3 regions of the Isoptericola sp. NPDC055063 genome follow, and region 2 is predicted to be linked to each of the others. Evidence: riboswitches for the same ligand, from Rfam matches in the RefSeq annotation. Region 2 holds a riboswitch; each other region holds the start of a gene.

Region 1 (6,472 bases), on a different contig from region 2:
CAGGGTCGGGTCCTCGAAGGCGACCGCGACCGCGCGCCGCACGTCGTGTCGCCGCATGCGGCGCACGTCCACGCCGTCGAGCAGCACCTCGCCGCCCGTGACGTCGAAGATGCGGGGCACCACCATCGCCAGGGTGGACTTGCCCGACCCGGTGAGTCCGACGAGCGCCGTCGTGGTGCCGACGGGCAGCTCGAGGTCGACGTGGGCGAGGACCGGGCGTGCGGCGTCCTCGTAGCGGAAGGTGACGTCGCGGAGCTCCACGTGGCCGCGCGCGGGGCCGGTCTCCACAGGGTCCGCGGGGTCGGCCAGGGGGTTCGGGGTCTCCATCACCTCGAAGAAGCGGTCGACGGCGGTGCGGGCGTTGAGCGTCATCGACAGGGTCATCCCGAGGTCGACCACGGGGCCGTTGATCACGGCGGTCGTGAGGAAGAACGCCACGAGGCTGCCGACGGTGATCTGCCCCTGGGCGGCGAGCACGGTGCCGAGCACCAGGCAGACGGCCAGCGTGACCTCGGGGATGAGCTGCAGCGACGTGGTGACCGTGGCCTGGTTGCCCGCCTTGCGGATCTCCGTGCGCCGGAGCTCCTCCGCCTGGTCGGTGAACGAGTCGAGCGCGTCGCGACCGCGGCCGAACGCCTTGAGGACGCGGATGCCGTGCACCGACTCCTCGACGGTGGTGGCGAGGTCGCCCGACTGGTCCTGCGACAGGCGCGCGATGACGCGGTAGCGCCGCGAGAAGCGGAACGCGATGACCGTGACCGGGATCGCGCCCGCGAGGTAGACGAGGCCGAGCCAGCCGGCGGTGGCCAGCAGGATGCCCACGCCGACCACGATCGTCACGATGCTGACGACGAGCTGCAGGAGGCCGAAGACCAGCCAGCGCCGCAGCAGGCCGAGGTCGCCCATGATCCGGCTCAGCAGCTGGCCGCCGGGCCACCGGTCGTGGAACGCGACGGGCAGGTCCTGCAGGTGGCGGAACAGCGCCATCCGCAGCTCGGCCTCGACCCGCGTGCCGGGGTACATGACGAGGTTGCGGCGCAGCAGGACGAACCCGGCCTCCGCGACCCCCAGGACGAGGACGAGGAGGACGGGCACGACCAGGGCGCCGAGGTCGTGGGCGGCGGCACCCTCCGCGAGGGGGCCCTCGACGAGGGTCTGGAGCACGCGCGGGATCGCCAGCGCGGCGAGGCTCGCGCCGAGAGCCGAGAAGAGGCCGCCGACCATGCGCGGCAACGCGGGCCTGACGTAGGGGTACAGCCGGCGGATCGACGCGAGGGTCGAGAGCTCGGAGCCCGCGGGGGCGACGGGGTCCGCCGGGGCGACGGGGTCCGCCGGGGCGACGGGGTCCGCCGGGGCGCGATGGCCGGGTGCGCCGGGCGGCCCCGACGGCCCGCCCGGCGGCGTGCCGGGCGCGACGGACGAGCGCGGGGCGGAGGAGGCGGAGCTCCTCCTCGGACTGTGGGAGGGATCGGCGCCTGCGGCGCCTCGGCTGCTGCTGCGCGGAGCGCGCGTTGTGTCGGGCATCACCACCATTCTGACACCCGCCACCGACACGCTTGCCCCGGTCACCGCCTTTTGGCAAGCGTTTGCCCGACCTGGGGCGAAGGCGCGGTGAAGGCATGGCGCCGGCCTGACCCGGGTGCTCCGGCAGGGCCGGGCTCAGGCCACCGCGCCCGGGCTCACCCCGCCACGGCCCCCTCGAGCGCGACCGCGCGGGGCCGGGCGGCCTGGTCGAAGAACGCGAGCTCGTGCTCGCACGCCCCCTGGAAGGCCGCGCCCATCCGCACCCGGGTGGCCGGCCCCGCGGCGCCGGCGACGCGGCGCAGGACGGCGACGGCCTGGCGGGTCGCCGCGGCGAACTCGTCGTCGGCGTACGTGCCGAGCCAGGCGGCGTACGGGTGTCCGGGGTGGTTGCGGGCCGCGAGCCGCTCGCCCACGTCCTGGTAGATCCAGTAGCACGGCAGGACCGCGGCCACGAGGGTCGCGTAGTCGTCCCCGGCGGCGCGCAGGTGGTCGAGGTACGCGGCCGTCGTCGGGCTGGTCGGCACGTCGGTCGGCTCCCCGCCGAGCCACGTCGTGTGCAGGTCGAGCTCGGTGACCAGGGCGCCGTGCGCGCCGCCGGCCCAGAAGGCCTGCTCGGCGCGCGTGGGCGCGAGCTGGCTGGCCCGGGCCAGCGCGCGCGAGTACTCGCGCAGGTAGATCGCGTCCTGCTCGAGGTAGTCGCGGAACCGGTCCGTACCGAGCGTCCCGTCGCCAAGGGCCCGCACGAACGACAGCTCGTCGATCGCGGCCCGCACCCCGGCGGCGGCGGCCCACCACCCGTCGACGGCGTCGCGGCCGGCCCCGGCGGCGGCCTCGTCCCGCCCGGCCGGGGGCTCCGGATCGACGGCGCCCGCCGGGGTGCTCCCCGCGAGATGGTCGACCGGCCCGTGCCCCCCGCCGACGCGCAGCGCCTCCCCCGCCCGGATCGCCGCCGCCAGCCACGCCTTCGTGCCGCGCAGCGCCTCGGCCCAGTCCCCCGTGCGGGCGTACCGGGCGGCCAGCCCGCTCGACAGGGAGCAGCCGGTGCCGTGCGTCGCCGTGGTGCGGACCCGCTCGCCGGCGAGCTCCAGCAGCGTGCCGTCCGGGCCGACGAGGGCGTCGGGCGCGCCGGGGTCGCCCTCCTCGGCATCGTCGCCCGTCAGGTGCCCGCCCTTGGCCACGACCAGCACGTCGTGCCGGGCGGCGAGCCGGCGCGCCTGGTCGAGCGCGGCGGGCCAGTCGGGCGCGGGGGGCTCGCCGGCCAGGACCGCGAGCTCGGGCAGGTTGGGCGTGACGACGTCGACCCGCGCGAGCAGGTCCCGCACGGCGCGCTCCGCCGTCGGGTCCAGCAGGCGGTCGCCGCTGGTGGCCAACATGACCGGGTCGAGCACGACGGCCGGGCGGGCCCCGTTCGCGCCGTCCGGAACCGGCCCGCCGTCCGGCAGGCCGTCGAGCCACGCGCCGACGGCCCGCGCGACGGGCGCCGACGCGAGCATCCCGATCTTGACGGCGTCGATGGCGATGTCGTCCGCGAGCGCGTCGAGCTGGGCCGTGAGGAACTCCGCGGGCGGCACGTGCACCCCCCGCACGCCGCGCGTGTTCTGGGCCGTGAGGGCAGTGAGCGCGGCCATGCCGTACCCGCCGGCCGCGGCGATCGCCTTGAGGTCCGCTTGGATCCCGGCGCCGCCCGACGGGTCGGAGCCGGCGATCGCCAGGACCCGGGGCCTGCTGGGCGCGGGGGTTGGTGCGGTGGTCGCGGGAGCGGTGGTGCCCCGGAGGGCGGAGCTGTCGTGATGCGCGCGCACGCTCATGTCGACATCCCTTCGTCAGTGCTAGCTGAATCAGGTTCGACGGGTGTGATCTCAGCGTCTCGTCGCCGGCCGGGGCCGACGGCGGGAGGCACCCCGTGTCGTTCGGCGCCACCGTAGCCCACCGGCCGCAGCGGTCGGCGGCGGGTCCTCCCAGGCGTGTCGCCCGGCGGGATAGGGTGCCGGGGTGCCCGTGGTCGTCCGTCGTGTGCGCGAGCTCCTCGTCGCCGGCACGACGCTCAGCATCGCGGCCGCCGCCCACCTCCTGGGCGGCGGCGCGCTGCCCGGTGCACCCCTCGCGTGGCTGGTCGTGCTGGCGCTCTCGGCGCCCGTCGCCGTCTGGACCGCCCGCCGTCGCCTGACGCTGCGCCGCCTGCTGCCCGCCATGGTCGCGCTGCAGCTCGTGCAGCACTCCGCCCTGTCGGTGCTCGGCGCCGCCCGCGCCGACGACGACCCCTGGGGCACCGGGAGCACGGTGGGCGCGGGCGGAGCCGTCCCGGCCCTCGCGGGCCACGCCGGGCACGACCTCGGGCCCGGCTCGCTGGTCCCCGCGACCGGGACCGCCGTGCACCTGGAGCACGCCGCCGACGGCGGCACCACGACGTGGATGCTCGCCGCGCACGCCGTCGCCGTCCTCCTGACCGCGCTGCTGCTCGCCGCGGGCGACCGGGCCGCCGCGAACGTCGCCTCGCACCTGGCGCACGTGGCGCTGCTGGTGCGGGGGCCGGCCTCGCTGCCCGTGGCCCGCCGCGGGCCCGTCGTCGCGGGACCGGTCTGGCGTCCGCTGCCGTGGCACGCGCGCCGCCGTCCGGCGCCGCGCGGGCCCCCGGTGCGGCGCGGCGCCCTCGCGCGCGCCGCCTGAGCCCTGCCCTGGTCCGAGGTCGGACGGGGCGGGCCCTCGCCGTCCCACGAACCCTCGAACCACCGGAGCAGACAGCCATGCCTACGACCACCCCTGCCCGCACGCGCCGCACCCGTCGGCTCGCCGGAGCGGCCGCCCTCGCCGTCCCCGCCCTCCTGCTGGGCGCCGGAGCCGCGTCCGCGCACGTGACGGTGACACCGGACTCCGCCGAGTCCGGCGCGTACGCCACCCTCACCTTCAAGGTCCCCAACGAGTCGCCCGAGGCGTCGACCACGGCCGTGAAGGTGACGCTGCCGAGCGACACCCCGTTCACCAGCGTGTCCGTGGAGCCCGTCCCCGGGTGGAGCGCGAAGGTGACGCGGGCCGAGCTGCCCGAGCCGGTCGACGTCCAGGGCACCACCCTCACGGAGGCGCCCGCGAGCGTCGAGTGGACCGCCGACGACCCCGACGCCGGCATCGCGCCCGGCGAGTTCCTTCGCTTCTCCGTCTCGGCGGGCGCCGTGCCCGACGGCGTCGACGCGATCACGCTGCCGACGACGCAGACCTACTCCGACGGCGAGGTCGTCGAGTGGGACCAGGAGGCCACCGGCGACGCCGAGCCCGAGCACCCGGCCCCCGTGCTGCAGGTCGTGCCGGCGACCGGTGACGACGCGCACGGCAGTGCGGCAGGGGCCTCGGCCGAGACCGGGTCCGACGCCTCGGCGCAGGCCGATGACGGGTCCGGCGACACCCTGCCCCTCGCGCTCGCTGCGGCGGGCCTGGGGCTGGGTCTCGTGGGCGCCGTGACCGGCGTCGCCGCCCTGGCCCGCACCCGCGCCCGGACGGAGCAGCGATGACCCGCGGCCGTCCCCGCACGACCCGCCGCGCGCTCCTCGCCGGCGCGGGCGCGCTCGGCCTCGCCCTCGCGGGCGCCGTCGGGCTCGCCGGGCCCGCGAGCGCGCACAACGTCGTCGTCGGCACCACGCCGACGTCGGGCTCGACCGTGACCGAGGCGCCCGAGTCCGTCGAGATCACGTTCGACGAGGCGGTGCTCAACCTGGCCGCCGACGGGTCGAGCACCGTCATCTCGGTGACCGACGCCGACGGCACCGAGCACGCGAGCGGGTGCCCCACCACGCAGGACCGCACCGCGTCCGTGCCGGTGACGCTCGGCCCGGCGGGCGAGTACACCGTCGACTGGCGCATCGTGTCCGCCGACGGCCACCCGACCAGCGGGCAGTTCGCGTTCACCTACGACCCGCCCGCCGGTGCGGCGGCGGCCACCCCGGCCGCCGAGGCGACGCCCTGCGGCTCCCCGGCGGCCGGCTCCGACGCCCAGGCCGCCAGCACCGGCACCGCGGACGACGACGGCTCCTCCGAGCTGGTCGTCGTGCTCGGCATCGCCGGGGGCGTCGTCGTGCTGGCCGGTGCGGCCGTCCTCGTGGCGCTCCGGGTCGCCCGGCGCCGCGACTGACGCACCGAAGACCTGTCAGGGCCAGCGCGACGTATGTCGAGCGCTGGCCCTGACAGGTCCGGGGCCGCACCCGCTCCGCGCCGGGGCGTCCCCGCACCCGCCGTGCTCCGCCTACGATGCCGACCATGGATGCGGGGCAGATCGTCGGGATCGTGACGGGCCTGGTCGTGGTGGTCGTGCTGGTCACGGCGGTGGCGGTCTGGGCAGCACGGCGCAGGAGCGCCGCCCGGGCACGCGCGGCGGAGCTCGAGGCCGAGCTGCAGCGGCTCGGCATCGAGGCCGGCTCCGCGCTGGTGCGCACCGACGAGCGGGCCCGCCTGGCGGAGGACGAGCTGTCCTTCGCGGTGGCCGAGCTCGGCGAGCGCGACACCCGCGAGCTCGCGCCGACCCTGCGGCGGGCGCGCGAGCGGCTGGCGGAGGCGTTCCACCTCAACCAGCGGCTGCACGACGAGGTCCCGGACACCGACACCGAGCGGCGCGAGTGGTCGGCGCGGATCGTGGACCTGTGCCGGTCCGCCGGCGGCTCCCTGGACGACCTCGACCGCGGCCTCGCGGGGCTGCGGCAGACCGTCCGCGGCACGCCGGACGTCGTGGCCCGGGTGGACGGCGAGCTGGCCCGGGTGCGCGACGCCGTCCCCGCGGCGCGGGCCGACCTCGAGCGGTTGCGCGGCCAGTACGCGGAGCGCGCTCTCCTGCCGGTCGCGGACAACCCCGACCAGGCGGAGCGGCTCCTCGAGTTCGCCGGCCGCAGCACCGCGGCGGCGCGCAAGCGGCTCGCGACGCAGCAGGTGGCGGAGGCGGGCGCCGCGGCCCGCGCGGCGGAGGAGG
Region 2 (6,472 bases):
GGGCGCGGGAGCTGACCGCCAGGGCGGCCCCCACCACGACGAGCTGCAGCACCGACAGCACGGCCGCGGAGCGCAGGTCCAGGAACTGGGTGGTGCGGGTCCAGATCTCCGTCTCGATGGTGCCGTAGCGCAGGCCGCCCAGGACGAGGACGACGCCGAACGCCGTCGCGCAGAACAGGAAAACGACCGCGGCTGCCGACGCGATCGCCGGCCCGAGGGCGGGCAGCGTCACGGTGCGGAAGGCGCGCCAGGGCGTGGCGCCCAGCGCCCGGGCCGCCTGCTCGGCGCGCGGGTCCAGGCGCTCCCACATGCCGCCGACGGTGCGCACCACGACGGCGTAGTTGAAGAACACCAGCGCCAGCACGATGCCGGCGAAGCTCTCCTCCAGGTGCGCCCAGCCGAGCAGGCCGCCGGGCGCGAACAGCGCACGGAACGCGACGCCCACGACCACGCTGGGCAGCACGAACGGCACCGTCACCAGCCCCCGCACCAGCGTGCGGCCGGGGAACCGGCACCGGTACAGCACGTACGCGCCGGGCAGGCCGAGCAGCACGGACAGCACCGTGCCGGTGACGGCCTGCGCCAGCGTCTGCCCGACGATCCGCCACGTGCGCGGCTGGGACAGCACCTCCGCGAACCCGGACAGGTCGAGCTCCCGGCCCGCGGGGGTGTCGGTGAAGAAACCCTGCACGACGAGCGAAGTCACCGGCCAGGCGAAGAAGATCGCGAGGAAGCCCAGCGGGAGCACGACGGCGGCACCCCACCCCAACCAGGCGCCCCAGCGGTCCGCGCGCCATCGATCCGCGCGCCATCGATCCGCACGCGACCGCGCCGCCCCGGGGGCCGGGCTGGCGGTGGGGCGGGCGGCTCGGAGCACGGGGCGCGTCAACCGACGACCGTCGCCGTCCACTGCTCGATCCACTCGTCACGGTGCGCGGCCACGTCGGCGGGAGCCACCTCGAAGGGCTTGTCGGCCAGCGGGGCGAACTTCTGCCAGTCCGCGGGCAGCTCCACGTCCGGGTCGGCCGGGTACATGTACATCTGCCCGGGCACGTCCGCCTGGAAGGCCTCCGAGGTGAGGAAGTCGACGAGCTTCTGCGCGCCCTCGGGGTTCGCGGCGCCCGTGAGCACGCCCGCGTACTCGACCTGCCGGAAGCAGGTGTCGAGCATCGCGCTCGTGGTGGAGGTCTTCCCGTCGTCGCTCACCGTGAACGCCGGGGACGTCGCGTACGAGAGCGCGATCGGCCGCTCGCCGCCCTCGCCCGCGCCGGAGAAGTCCACGTAGTACGCGTCCTCCCACGACTCGGCCACCTTGACGCCGTTGGCGCGCAGGTCGGACCAGTAGCCCTGCCAGCCGTCGTCGCCGAACGCCCCGATCGTCGCGAGCAGGAACGCGAGGCCCGGCGACGACGTCGCGGGGTTGGTCACGACGGTCAGGTCCTTGTACGCCGGCTTCGCGAGATCCTCCAGCGTGGCCGGCGGCGTGACGTCGTGCTTCTCGAACCAGCCGTCGTCGAGGTTCATGCACACGTCGCCCACGTCGACGGGCGTCAGCGTGCCGTCGAGGTCGTCCGGCGCGTACGCCGCCACCCGCGGGTCCAGGTCGGCGGGCTGGTACGGCTCGAAGACCCCCGCGTCCACGGCCCGCGACGCGTACGTGTTGTCCACGCCGAAGACGACGTCGCCCAGCGGCGCGTCCTTGGTGAGCACGAGCTGGTTCACCAGCGTGCCCGCGTCGCCGGGGGCCACCTGCTTCACGGTGAGGCCGGACTCCTTCTCGAACGCGGCCAGCACGTCGTCGGAGACGGCGAACGAGTCGTGCGTGACGAGCGTGACGGCGTCCGACGCGCTCGCCGCGTCGTCCGGCGCGCTCCCGTCTCCGCACGCCGCCAGCAGCGGCAGCAGGGCGACGGCGGCGACGACGGCGACGACGGCGACGCCCGCCGCGGCCGTCGCCCGGCGGCGCCTGGTCGGGTGCTGCGTGGTCCTGCGGGTCATGCTGTCCTCCTCAGGGTGCGAGAAGGGGGTCCTGCGAGCACCCGGCACCGTCGTGGTGCGGCCGTCCCGCAGGGAACGAGATTCCCGACTTCCTCCACCGGTGCTAACCGGGTCAGGTTCGAGGGTCTGCGGCGTTCCGCACTCTCAGCGCCGGCGGGCGCTCCCCTGTCGTATCACCACGAGCCTACACACCGGCGCCGCGCTACCGTGGTCCCGTCCGCGGCGCCCTGGTGTGACATGCCTGACGTGCCACGACGCTCGTGGGCACGCACGCGACGACGCACCGGCCATGCCGGGGACCGACCGAGGGAGAGCACGTGACGGACACCGAGCAGCCGCTGGGCGTGAAGGTCGGCACGGTGGTGCTGACGATCGCCGCCGGATGGGTCGCACAGAAGCTGATCGGGGTGGTGTGGGAGAAGGCGACCGGCAACGTCGCCCCCACCAACGTGGACGACGACGAGATCTCCATCGTCCAGGCCGTGACCTTCGCGGCCGTCTCCGGGGGCGTCGCCGTCCTCGCGAAGCGCCTCGCGCGTCGGGGCGCCGTGCGCGCGGCCGCCCGCTTCATCCCCAGCCACTGAGCATCACCCGCCGTTGAGCATCATCGGCTACTGAGCGCCGTCGGCCCGGGCTCGCATCGCGCGGGCCCGGGCCGACGCGCGTCCGGGCCCATCTGTGTCCCGGCCCACTGTCCGGGTCAGGGCGGGTCCGAGCCCTCGAGTGCCCGGCGCGCCCGGGGCCGCGACGGCGTCAGCGGCTCGCGCGGCGTCAGCGGCTCGCGCGAGGGCGGCGTCGGGCGAGCTGCGCGTCGTGCCCGTGCGGCCGGTCCACCGGCCCTACGCCGGCGAGCGCGCGGCTCAGCCGGTCGGCGGCGTCCTTCGCGGGCGGCGCCGCCCGGACGACCTCGGCGGCGGTGAGCGCGGTGTCGCGCTCGCCGACCGGCCGTGCGAGCTCCTTCATGACCTGCTCCCCCGCGGACTGGGCGGAGACGCCCACCTGCGCGCCGACGTCCGACAGCACCTCCGTGGCGACCGACTCGTCCACGCCGCACACCGCCATGATCGCGCCCTTGGCCTGCTCCGCCGCCGCGGCGGCGACGAACGCGCGCGAGACGGCGCGGTGGGCCTCGCGCTCCAGCGCGTCGCGTACCACCGGGCTGGTGTCGATGACGTAGCCGACCAGCTGCGACGACGTGCCGTCGGCGCCGTGCCGGGCCTGCCCGGTCACCACCACCGAATGCGTGCGCCCGTGGTCGTCGACGACGCGGTGCCCGCCGGCGAAGGGGCGCCCGGTCGCGAGCGCCACCGTCGCGGTGCGGGAGAGCCGCTCGCGGTCGTCGGGGTGCAGGTGGGCGCGCAGCACCTCCGGGCCGGGCTCGATGGCACCGGGCTCGCGCCCGAAGATCCGGTAGACCTCGTCCGACCACCACCACGACCCCGTGGCGACCTCGACGCGGTACTGGCCCACGAGCAGCTGGCTCCCCGCGCCGAGCAGCTCCGCGAGCGCGACGAGCTCGCGTCGCTGATGGTCGTTCGACGTGCTGGGCATCGACATGGCTCACCTCCCAGTGCCGTGCAGCGGGGTCTGGCAGGCAGATCTCCTGGCTTCACACGGTACCGGGACGGCGCGACGGCGCCACCCCTCGCGTCTCGGCTCCGCGGGTGGAATCGCGGGGGCGTCCCCTTCCCCCGTGACGACGGCCCCGCCGTCGCGGCCCCGGAGGTGGGGGCGGCGGTGCGGGGCCGACGTCGTGCGGGTCGACGTCGTGCGGGTCGACGTCGTGCGGGTCGACGTCGTGCGGGTCGACGTCGTGCACGGTCGACGTCGTGGACCGGCCGCCGCGGAGCGTCGGCCCGCCGGGTCGAGCGGTGTCAGGCGGCGGGCGTCGGCGCGGGAGCCGCCGCGGCGGGAACGTCGCCCTCGGTCTTCTCCTCCACGAGGGCCTTGCGGTGCTGGCGGAACGCGTAGGCGACGGCGACAGCCCAGCCCACCGCGATGATCCCCAGGACGAGCGAGCGCACGCCCGGGGCGACGGGGAACTCGTCGAGGCTCAGCAGGGTGCGCACGTTGGTGAGCACGATGATGCCGCCGACGGCGGAGCCGAGGACCCGCGGGGGGACGAGGCGCACGAGCCACGCCGCGATCGGCGCGGCGATGAGGCCGCCGATCAGCAGCGCCAGCGCCCAGGACGGGTTGATGCCCGCGGTCCCGAGGCCGAACAGGAAGCCGAGGCTCGCGGCCACGGCCACGAAGAACTCGCTCGTGTCGATCGAGCCGATCACCTTGCGCGGCTCCATCCGGCCGCTCGCCAGGATGGCCGGGGTGCCGACCGGGCCCCAGCCGCCGCCGCCCGTGGCGTCCATGAAGCCCGCCACGAGGCCGAGCGGCGTGAGGAAGCGCTTGCGGAGCGGCTGCCCCAGGCGGTCGGTGCGGAGGCCGCGCAGCGTGAACCGCAGCAGCACGTAGAGGCCGAGGCCGAGCAGCAGGATGGACATCAGCGGCTTGGCGATCTCGGTGGAGAGCCACGAGAGGAACGTCGCGCCGGCGAAGGCGCCCACGGCACCGGGGATGCCGATCTTGGTGACGACCTTCCAGTCCACGTTCCCGAACTTCCAGTGAGAGACGCCCGACGCGAGCGTCGTGCCGACCTCCGCCAGGTGGACGGTCGCGGACGCCGCCGCGGGGTTGGTGCCGATCGCCAGCAGCAACGTCGTCGAGGTCACGCCGTAGGCCATCCCCAGGCTGCCGTCGACGAGCTGCGCACTGAGGCCCACGAGGGCGAGGAGGACGAGAGTCCGCACGGGGTGTTCCCTCCGTCGAGGCGGCAGCCGGTCTGCCGCGACAGACCGAAGTTACCCGATCGGTCCTATCGGATTCAATGGTATCCGCCGACGGGTCGCATGCTGAGACGACGGCGATCGCGGACGGGAGACGTACCAAGCCGTACCCTGCGCCCGCCGGCGACGAGATGCCGTCGCGGGCCGAGCCGTACCGAGCCGTACCGAGCCGTACCGTGCGCCGTGAAGCGACGAAGGCCGTCACGGACCGTGCCACGCCGCGTCGTGCCGTACCGTGCCGAGCCGAGCCGAGCCGAGCGCCGTGAAGCGACGAAGGCCCTCAGGGGCCGCGCCACGCCGCGTCGTGCCGTGCGCCCGTCAGGCGACGAGGGCCGTCACGGGCTGTGCCAGGCCGCCTCGTCGTCGGTGAGCCGCCGGACCGCGTCGGGGACGTTCCCGGCGGCGAGGTCGGCGAGGCTCACCTGCTCGAGCACGGCCCGTACGTTGACGCGGAGCGCGACCCACACGTGCAGCAGCGACGCCGCCGCGCCGGTGTACTCGAGGTCCGACGGGCGGGCGTCGCGCACGAAGACCAGCGGACCGTCCACGGCGCGCACGACGTCCGCGACGGTGACCCGGTCGGCGGGACGCGCGAGGACGTACCCGCCGCCGGCGCCGCGCCGGCTCGCGACGATCCCCTCGCGCCGGAGGTCGCTGAGGATCGCCTCCAGGAACCGGTGCGGCACCCCCTGGGCGCGGGCGAGCGACTCGGCGGGCACCGGGCCGCTGTCCGCCGCGGCGGCCAGCTCGGCGGCCGCGCGGACGGCGTAGTCCGCCTTCGCCGAGATCCTCATCGCTCCGGCGTCCCCGCCGGGGCCGCGAGCCGCGCGCCCTCCAGGATGCGCCCGGCGGCACGGGCCGAGGCTGCGAAGGAGCCCGTGAGCGGGAGGTCCGGCAGGATGACGGCCTGCGCCGCGTGGTAGACGTCGGGCTTCCCCACCCAGGTGCGCCCGGAGGGCACGTTGTCGGTGTCGAGCTCGTGGAACCAGGAGCCGCGCTCGTGGTCCACCAGGTGGTCGTCGATCCAGCGCCACCATCCGCCGGCCAGCTCTGCGTACCGTTCCTCGCCCGTCGCGCGGTGCAGGACGTCCGCCGCGGCGGCCGCCTCGGCAGCCACCCAGTGGAAGCGGCGCGCCTCCACCGGCGTGCCCGACCAGTCCGTCGTGTAGACGAACCCGCCCCGCGGGCCGTCCCAACCGTCCTCGACGGCGCGGTCGAACAGCTTCCTGGCCGCCTCCGTGCGCTGCCCTGCGGTGCCGCCGGCGACGTCGACCTGCAACAGCAGCCGCGCCCACTCGAGGCCGTGACCCGGCGTGGCCCCGTAGGGCTTGAACGGGTCGTGGGGGCGGTCCGCGTTGTACTCGAGCTGCGGCGCCCACGCCGAGTCGAAGTGCTCGGGGATCCGCCAGTCGTTGCCACCGGCCCAGGAGATCACGCGGTCCGCGATCGCCGCGGCGCGTTCGAGCCAGCGCCGCTCACCCGTGGCGTCGTGCGCCGCGAGCAGAGCCTCGACGCCGTGCATGTTCGCGTTGACCCCGCGGTACGGGTCGATGACGGACCAGTCGCGCGACCGCTCGTCCAGGTGCAGCTGGTGCTCCGCCTCCCAGAAGCGCTCGTCGAGCACGCCCAGCGCC
Region 3 (6,472 bases), on a different contig from region 2:
ACCCGCGGCTACGCGGGCCACGACGCGTACGCGGTGTTCCCGGGGTGGGGAGACGCCGCCGCGGAGGGCCTCGTGCACAGCGAGGACCCGGCCCTCGGCGTCACCCTGCGGCAGGCCGCGCGCCGCGCGACGCCGTTCGGGCCCGCGGGCGCGGTCGCCGTGCTCGGCGCCCAGCGGGGCTTCCACGAGCGGGCGGCCGAGGACGGCTCCGCCGCGGCGCTCGAGGCGTGGGACCGCGGCCTGCTCCGGCCCGGCGTCGCCGACGCGGCCCTGCTCGACCTGCAGACCACGCCGCGCGCCCTCGCGGCGTTCGCCGCCGCGGCGGTCCGCCTCGCGGACGACGGGCTCGCGTCGGTGGTCTGGCCGGTGCTCGACGACCTCCTCGCCGCCTCCCAGGCCCGGACCCGCCTGCTGGCCGGCACCGCGGAGCTGGCCGAGGCGATGCTCGCCCTCGCGCCGGACGCGGCCGCCGCCGTCGCGACCGGGGTCGCCGACCCCGCGGTCCTCGCCGTGCCAGGGTTGCGGCGGCTGGCCGCACGGCCGGGCTCCTCGCGGGCCGTGGTCGCCGCGCGGGAGACCGTGGCGGCGCTCCCGCCGGTCGCGGGGGAGCCGGTGGCCCCCGCCCCGGCGGCACCGGCACCCGTGGGCGTCCCCGACGACTTCGACGCCGTGTGGCCCGCGGGCGTCGCGACGCTGCCCGCCGTCGACGACGGGGTCGGCGTCACCGCGACCTGGCAGGACCCGGACGCCCCCACGAGGCTGCTCGCCCTCGACCTGCGGCTCCCCGCCCACCCCGGCCGCGTCTACCGGGTCGTCAAGGTGTGGGCGTACGACCTGGAGCGCGAGGGCCAGTGCGCCGCCGTCGCGCGCGCCGAGGGCGAGGAGCCCGACACGTCCGGCTACCCCACGCGCGGCACCGAGGCATGGCTGGCCTGGGACGCGGAGGCCGGCGTGCTGCGCGCGCACGAGCACCGCAACCGCACCGAGGGCACGGGCGGGCCGCTGCGGCCGCCGGCCGGCGGAGTCCCGCCGCGCAGCGCGGCCCTGCACGCCGTCGCCCTGTCCATGCTGTGCCACGAGGGCGACGCGGGGATCGCCGGGGAGCACGTCGTGCGCGAGCTGATCGAGAGCGGCGGCATCGGCTGGGCGGGCGTCCGCCTCGCCGCGCGCGCCCTGGTGACGCAGCCCGCGGCGAGCCCCGCGCGCATGGTCCGCGTGGTGGAGCGCCGCCCCGCCACGCTGCCCGCCCTGTGGCCGGTGCTCACCGAGGCGGTCGCCGCGGCGGGCGCCACCGACGGCCCGCTGCCCCGCTGGCTCCCCCGCGTGCTCGACGTCGCCGGTGCGGCGCTGCCCTACCTCGCGGAGGCGGCCCGCCGGGGCCTGGTCCCGGCCGACGCGGCGACGTTCCCCGGGCTGGAGGCGATCGCCGCGCGGCCCGGCCGCACGGTGGGGCCGGCCAGGGCCCGCGCGCTGCTCGCCGCGGTCGGGGCGCAGGGGCTCACGCGCGCCGCGTCGTGAGGAGCAGCGCCGGCAGGTGCTGCTCGTCGTCGGTCGGCCGCGCGACGATCTCCGCGTCCGTGACCTCGGTGGACGTCCAGTCCGCCGCCGGGAACGCGGCGCGCAGGTCGCCCGCGGTGGTGCCCCAGCCGAGCCCGGCCCGCACCGACATCGCGAGCACGGCGACGAGCGCGTCGGGCGGGCAGATCACGGCCAGCCCGGCCACGTAGGCGGCGCGGCCGTCGGCGTCGAGGGAGTGCAGCAGCCCGGAGTCCAGGACCGTGCGCGGGCGCACGTCGAGGCGGTCGAGGTGGCGGGCGTCGGCCACCTCGAAGCGCACCTCGCCCGGCGGCTCGAGGATCGCCTCCGCGGCCCGCTCCCGGGCGCGCGAGATCGCGTGGGCCGCGCCGTCGACCCCCACGACCCGGTGCCCGGACCGCGCGACGGCGAGCGCCAGCACGCCGGTGCCGCACCCGGCGTCGAGCACCGGGTCCGCGAGCACCGACCGCCGCACCAGGGAGAGCAGCGCGGGCTGCGGGCGGCCGATCTCCCACGGCGGCGGGACGTCCCCCGCGTACAGGGCGTCGAAGTCGTGCTGCGGGCGTGCCTCCGGTCCGGCCATGCGCGCACCTCCTGAGCCCAGTGTGCGCGCCGCGGGCGATCCCTCACCTGTCAGGGGTGGGGCGTCTACCCCGCCGCGAGGACGGCGAACGGCAGCGCCGCGACCAGGACGCCGACGGCCAGCACCGCGGTGTCGTGCCGGGCCCACGGCGCCGGCTCCGCCCAGGTCCGCGAGCCCGCGCCCGCGAAGCCACGGGCGTCCATCGCCACCGCCATGGTCGTCGCGTCGCGCAGTGTGGCCGCGAGGACGGCGAACGTCACGGAGGCGGCGTGCCGCCCGCGGTCGAGGGGCCCGTGCCCCGGCCCGACGCCGCGGGACCGGCGGGCCCGCGACGCCTGCTCCCACACGGTGCCGAGGCGCTCGAACCGCTGGAGCGCGGCCGCGACCCCGACGACGAACCGCGCGGGCAGCCGCAGGCGCTGGCCCAGCTGGTCGGCCAGCCCGCTCGGGTCGATCAGGGGCGCGAGCGCGACGCCCGGCAGCGCGAGGACCGCGATCCGCATCCCCGCGACGGCCGCGACCTCGAGGTCGCGGCCGCCCAGCAGCCACGTCGACCACGTGACCGACGCGACCGCCACGACCACCGCGAGGTAGCGCGCCGCCGGCCCGGAGCGCCGCGGCAGGCCGACCGCCCCGCAGGCGACGACGGCGCCCAGCGCGGCGGCCGCCGACGCGAGGTCCCGCACCCCGAACGACGCGACCAGGCCCAGCAGCCCGAGCGTCACGAGCACGAGCGGGTTCGCCCGCCCCAGCACGCCGAGCGCGCCGGTCGTGCCGCCACCGCCCGTCATGCCGCGGCCACCCGGTGCGGGCGGCCCATGCCGTGCCCGTCCTCGTCCGGCCCGCCCGGCGGCAGCGCGACGCGATGGTCGGCGAGCCCGACGAGGTGGCGGTCGTGGGTGCTCGCCGCCACGGTGGCGCCGTGCCCGGCGGCCGCGACGACCCACCCGGCCACGGCGGCCCACGTGTGCCGGTCCTGGCCCACGGTGGGCTCGTCGAGCAGCGCCAGGGGTGGCCGGTGCGCGAGAGCCGCCGCGAGCGCCAGCCGCCGCTGCTCGCCGCCGGAGAGGCGGAACGGGTGCGCGTCGGCGAGATGGTCCAGGCGCAGCAGCGCGAGCACGGCGTCGACGTCCACGGGCACATCGAGCCGCCTGCCGGTGAGCGCCACCTCGTCGCGAACGCGCAGCGCGAGCAGCCCGTGCTCGGGATGCTGCGGCACCCACCCGCAGCGGCGGGCGAGCTCGCGCGACCGGGTGCCGCGCCCGGGCGACCCGGCCACGCGCCCCCGCGCGGGCCGCAGGTGCCCGGCGAGGGCTGCCACGAGCGTGGACTTCCCCGCCCCGGACGGGCCGGTGACCGCGGTGAACCGGCCCGCGGGCAGGCGGGCGTCGACGCCGTCCAGCGCGCGCGTGGTGGTGCGGCCCCGCAGGCCCCGGGTCGTGAGGTCGACGCCGAGTGCGTCGACGGTCACCTCCGGACCGGCGTCGTCCGGCGCGACCAGCGCCGCGGGCACGGGCAGCGGGTCGGGCGCCGGGGCGTCCGGGAGCCAGATGCCGGCGGCGGTGAGCGCGGCCCGGAGCGGGGCGCCCTGATCGACCCCGGGCTCGCCCCCGGGCTCGACCCCAGGTGCGCGCAGGGCGCCCGGCGCGACGTCGTGCGTGACGACGCCGCCCGGGCCGAGCACCACCACCCGGTCGAGGTGCTCCAGCCACGGCCCCACGTGGTGGTCGACGACCACCAGCGAAGTCTCCGTCCCGGCGAGCGCGTCGAGCACCGCGGACCGCACCTCGGCCGCGGCGTCCGGGTCGAGCATGGCGGTCGGCTCGTCGAGGAGCAGCAGGTCCGGGCCGCACGCCAGCGCGCCTGCGAGCGCGAGCCGCTGCAGCTCCCCGCCGGACAGCGCGGAGGTCGGCCGGTCGAGCGGGTACCGCAGCCCCACGTGGTCCAGCGCCCCACGGGCGCGGCGCCAGATCTCCTCCCGCGGCAGGCCGGCGTTCTCGGGCCCGAACGCGACGTCGCGGCCGATCCGCTCGGCGACGACGGCGGCCCCGGGGTCCTGGAGCACGAGGCCGACGACGCCGTCCACGTGGGCCGTGCCGGACAGGTCGCCCGGCAGCGGGTCGCCGAGCACGCCCGCCAGGGCGTGCAGCACGGTCGACTTGCCGGCCCCGCTGGGACCGACGAGCCCGATGCGTTCCCCGGCGCCGACGGCGAGATCGAGCCCGTCGAGCACCGGCGTCGCCCGCCCCGTCGGGCGCCAGGTGAGCCCCGCCAGCCGGGCGCGCGCGCCGCCGTCAGCCACGGGCGACACGGGCCGCCCCGGCGGCGCCGTCGGCCAGGTCCCGGCCGGGCGCGAACGCGTCCAGCACCCCGGTGCGGGCGAGGGCGCGCACCAGCGCCGCGCCGCCGAGCCCCGCGAGGAGCGCGCCGGACAGCGCGAAGAAGCCGAGGTAGGCGAGGCGGAACCCCCACTGCCAGTCGGGGTAGTAGGCGAACCACTCGTAGACGGCGCCGCACGCGCCCGCGGCGGCACCCGACAGCGCCGCCACCGCGGTGCCGAACCGGCGGTACAGGAACAGCGCCAGGACGAGCTCGACGCCGAGCCCCTGCACGACGCCCGAGACGATCGCCGAGAAGCCCCAGCCGGCGCCGAGCAGGGCCTCGACGCTCGCGGCCACGACCTCGGTGAGCAGCGCGGCGCCAGGCTTGCGGACGATCAGCCCGCCGAGCACGCCGCCGAGCAGCCAGCCGCCGCCGAGCAGGCCGGTGGCCGGCGGGAACGCGACGACGAGCCCCGCGGAGAGCAGGTGGTAGAGCTGCGTCCAGCCCCAGAAGACGACGCCGACGGCGACGCCGAGCATCGCCATCGTGACCAGGTCGACGGTGCGGTACCGCAGGCTCGCGCGAGCCGTCCCGAGGACGGTCGGACGCATGATGGGCGCGGACATTCCAGGTAACTCCCTTCGCCGGTGCTAACCGGAGCAGGTTCCAAGGGTCTGCGGCTCGTGCCCGCACTCTCAGCGCCCCTTCGACGGCGCTCCCCTGTCATGGGTGTCTTCAGTTGTGCGTCAGGTGTGACGTCACCTGCGGCGGCCCTCGATGCGGCCGCAGGACCGACCCTAGGCGACGGCGTCGTCGACGCAAGGCCGTCCCGCCCCGTGGGACCCGGGTACGCGAGAAGGCCCGGAACCATGTGGTTCCGGGCCTTTTCGTCGGGGTGGAGCTGAGGGGACTCGAACCCCTGACCCCCTGCATGCCATGCAGGTGCGCTACCAGCTGCGCCACAGCCCCGAGAACCGGCGATCCATGGCCGCGAGCGACCCATGTTTCGTCTGATTCGGTGTGTTCCTCCGGGCTTGCGCCCCTCGGAACGTCGATATCTTAGGCAGACTTCGGGCCAGGTTCCAAATTCCAGTCCGGACCGGCCTGCCAGTGGTCCAGCGGGTACCCGGCCCCCACGTTGTGCGCCACGAGCCGCCACGCCGGGACAGCGCCGGCCCCCGCCCGATGCAGGTGCGACCAGTGCACGTTGTGCATCCCGGCCAGCCCGCGCCACGAGGTCGGGTCGAGGCCGAGCAGCGCCGTCACCCCCAACGAGATCGCGGCGCCGTGGGAGACGAGGACCAGGGTCGCGTCGTCGTCCAGCTGCTCCGCGTGCTCGGCGACGGCCTCGGCCATCCGCGCGGCGACCTCCGCCTTGGACTCCGCTCCCGCTCCCGCCGGCTCGGCGCCGCGGCGCCAGGCGGCGTACTCCTCGGGCCAGCGCGCGGAGAGCTCCTCGCCCGTCATGCCCTCCCACTCGCCGAAGCCACGCTCGCGCAACCGCACGTCGGTCTGCACGGGGGCGCCGCCGAGCGCGTCCGCGTACGCGGTCGCGGTCTCGAGGGCGCGACCCAGGTCGGAGGAGACGATGCGCGTCGCGCGGTGGGACGACGCGAGGGCGGAGCCGCCCTCCCCCGCCTGCCAGCGGCCGACGTCGTCGAGCGGGATGTCGATCTGCCCCTGCAGCCGCAGGGACGCGTTGTACGCCGTGCGGGCGTGGCGCAGCAGGACGACGGTCCCGGCCGTCACCGCTCGTCGCCCGCGAGACGGATGGCCCCGTCACCCGCGGCGTCGCCGTACTCGGCCGCCGCGGCTGCGCCGTCGCCGCCGCGCGCGTCCTCGGGCAGGTCGATGGCCGGGCAGTCCTTCCAGAGGCGCTCCAGCGCGTAGTAGACCCGGTCCTCGGCGTGCTGCACGTGCACGACGACGTCCCCAAAGTCGAGCAGCACCCAGCGCGCCTGGGCCTTGCCCTCGCGCCGGATCGGCTTGGCGCCGGCCGTGATCATCGCCTCCTCGACGGCGTCCACGATC

What was found. A riboswitch is a leader RNA that binds a small molecule or an ion and turns the genes downstream of it on or off. The one in region 2 is predicted to bind thiamine pyrophosphate.
Region 1: another riboswitch for thiamine pyrophosphate. It lies ahead of ACWF41_RS17320 (bifunctional hydroxymethylpyrimidine kinase/phosphomethylpyrimidine kinase); the one in region 2 lies ahead of ACWF41_RS16700 (thiamine ABC transporter substrate-binding protein).
Region 3: another riboswitch for thiamine pyrophosphate. It lies ahead of ACWF41_RS18235 (ECF transporter S component); the one in region 2 lies ahead of ACWF41_RS16700 (thiamine ABC transporter substrate-binding protein).

The regions. Positions count from the first base shown of each region.
Region 1 covers NZ_JBSGUW010000014.1:118,795-125,266, forward strand. The annotation lists gene ACWF41_RS17315 (ABC transporter ATP-binding protein) at 1-1,224, opposite strand, end outside; gene ACWF41_RS17320 (bifunctional hydroxymethylpyrimidine kinase/phosphomethylpyrimidine kinase) at 1,680-3,332, opposite strand; TPP riboswitch at 3,323-3,438, opposite strand; gene ACWF41_RS17325 (hypothetical protein) at 3,517-4,191, shown strand; gene ACWF41_RS17330 (YcnI family copper-binding membrane protein) at 4,269-5,027, shown strand; gene ACWF41_RS17335 (copper resistance CopC family protein) at 5,024-5,644, shown strand; gene ACWF41_RS17340 (hypothetical protein) at 5,770-6,472, shown strand, end outside.
Region 2 covers NZ_JBSGUW010000013.1:163,087-169,558, forward strand. The annotation lists gene ACWF41_RS16695 (ABC transporter permease) at 1-748, opposite strand, end outside; gene ACWF41_RS16700 (thiamine ABC transporter substrate-binding protein) at 886-1,998, opposite strand; TPP riboswitch at 2,071-2,175, opposite strand; gene ACWF41_RS16705 (DUF4235 domain-containing protein) at 2,316-2,582, shown strand; gene ACWF41_RS16710 (PAS domain-containing protein) at 2,770-3,555, opposite strand; gene ACWF41_RS16715 (sulfite exporter TauE/SafE family protein) at 3,873-4,802, opposite strand; gene ACWF41_RS16720 (RrF2 family transcriptional regulator) at 5,174-5,632, opposite strand; gene ACWF41_RS16725 (AGE family epimerase/isomerase) at 5,629-6,472, opposite strand, start outside.
Region 3 covers NZ_JBSGUW010000015.1:156,564-163,035, forward strand. The annotation lists gene ACWF41_RS18215 (hypothetical protein) at 1-1,518, shown strand, start outside; gene ACWF41_RS18220 (class I SAM-dependent methyltransferase) at 1,499-2,119, opposite strand; gene ACWF41_RS18225 (energy-coupling factor transporter transmembrane component T family protein) at 2,185-2,910, opposite strand; gene ACWF41_RS18230 (ABC transporter ATP-binding protein) at 2,907-4,421, opposite strand; gene ACWF41_RS18235 (ECF transporter S component) at 4,414-5,067, opposite strand; TPP riboswitch at 5,061-5,173, opposite strand; tRNA gene ACWF41_RS18240 (tRNA-Ala) at 5,338-5,410, opposite strand; gene ACWF41_RS18245 (histidine phosphatase family protein) at 5,501-6,190, opposite strand; gene rsfS (ribosome silencing factor) at 6,187-6,472, opposite strand, start outside.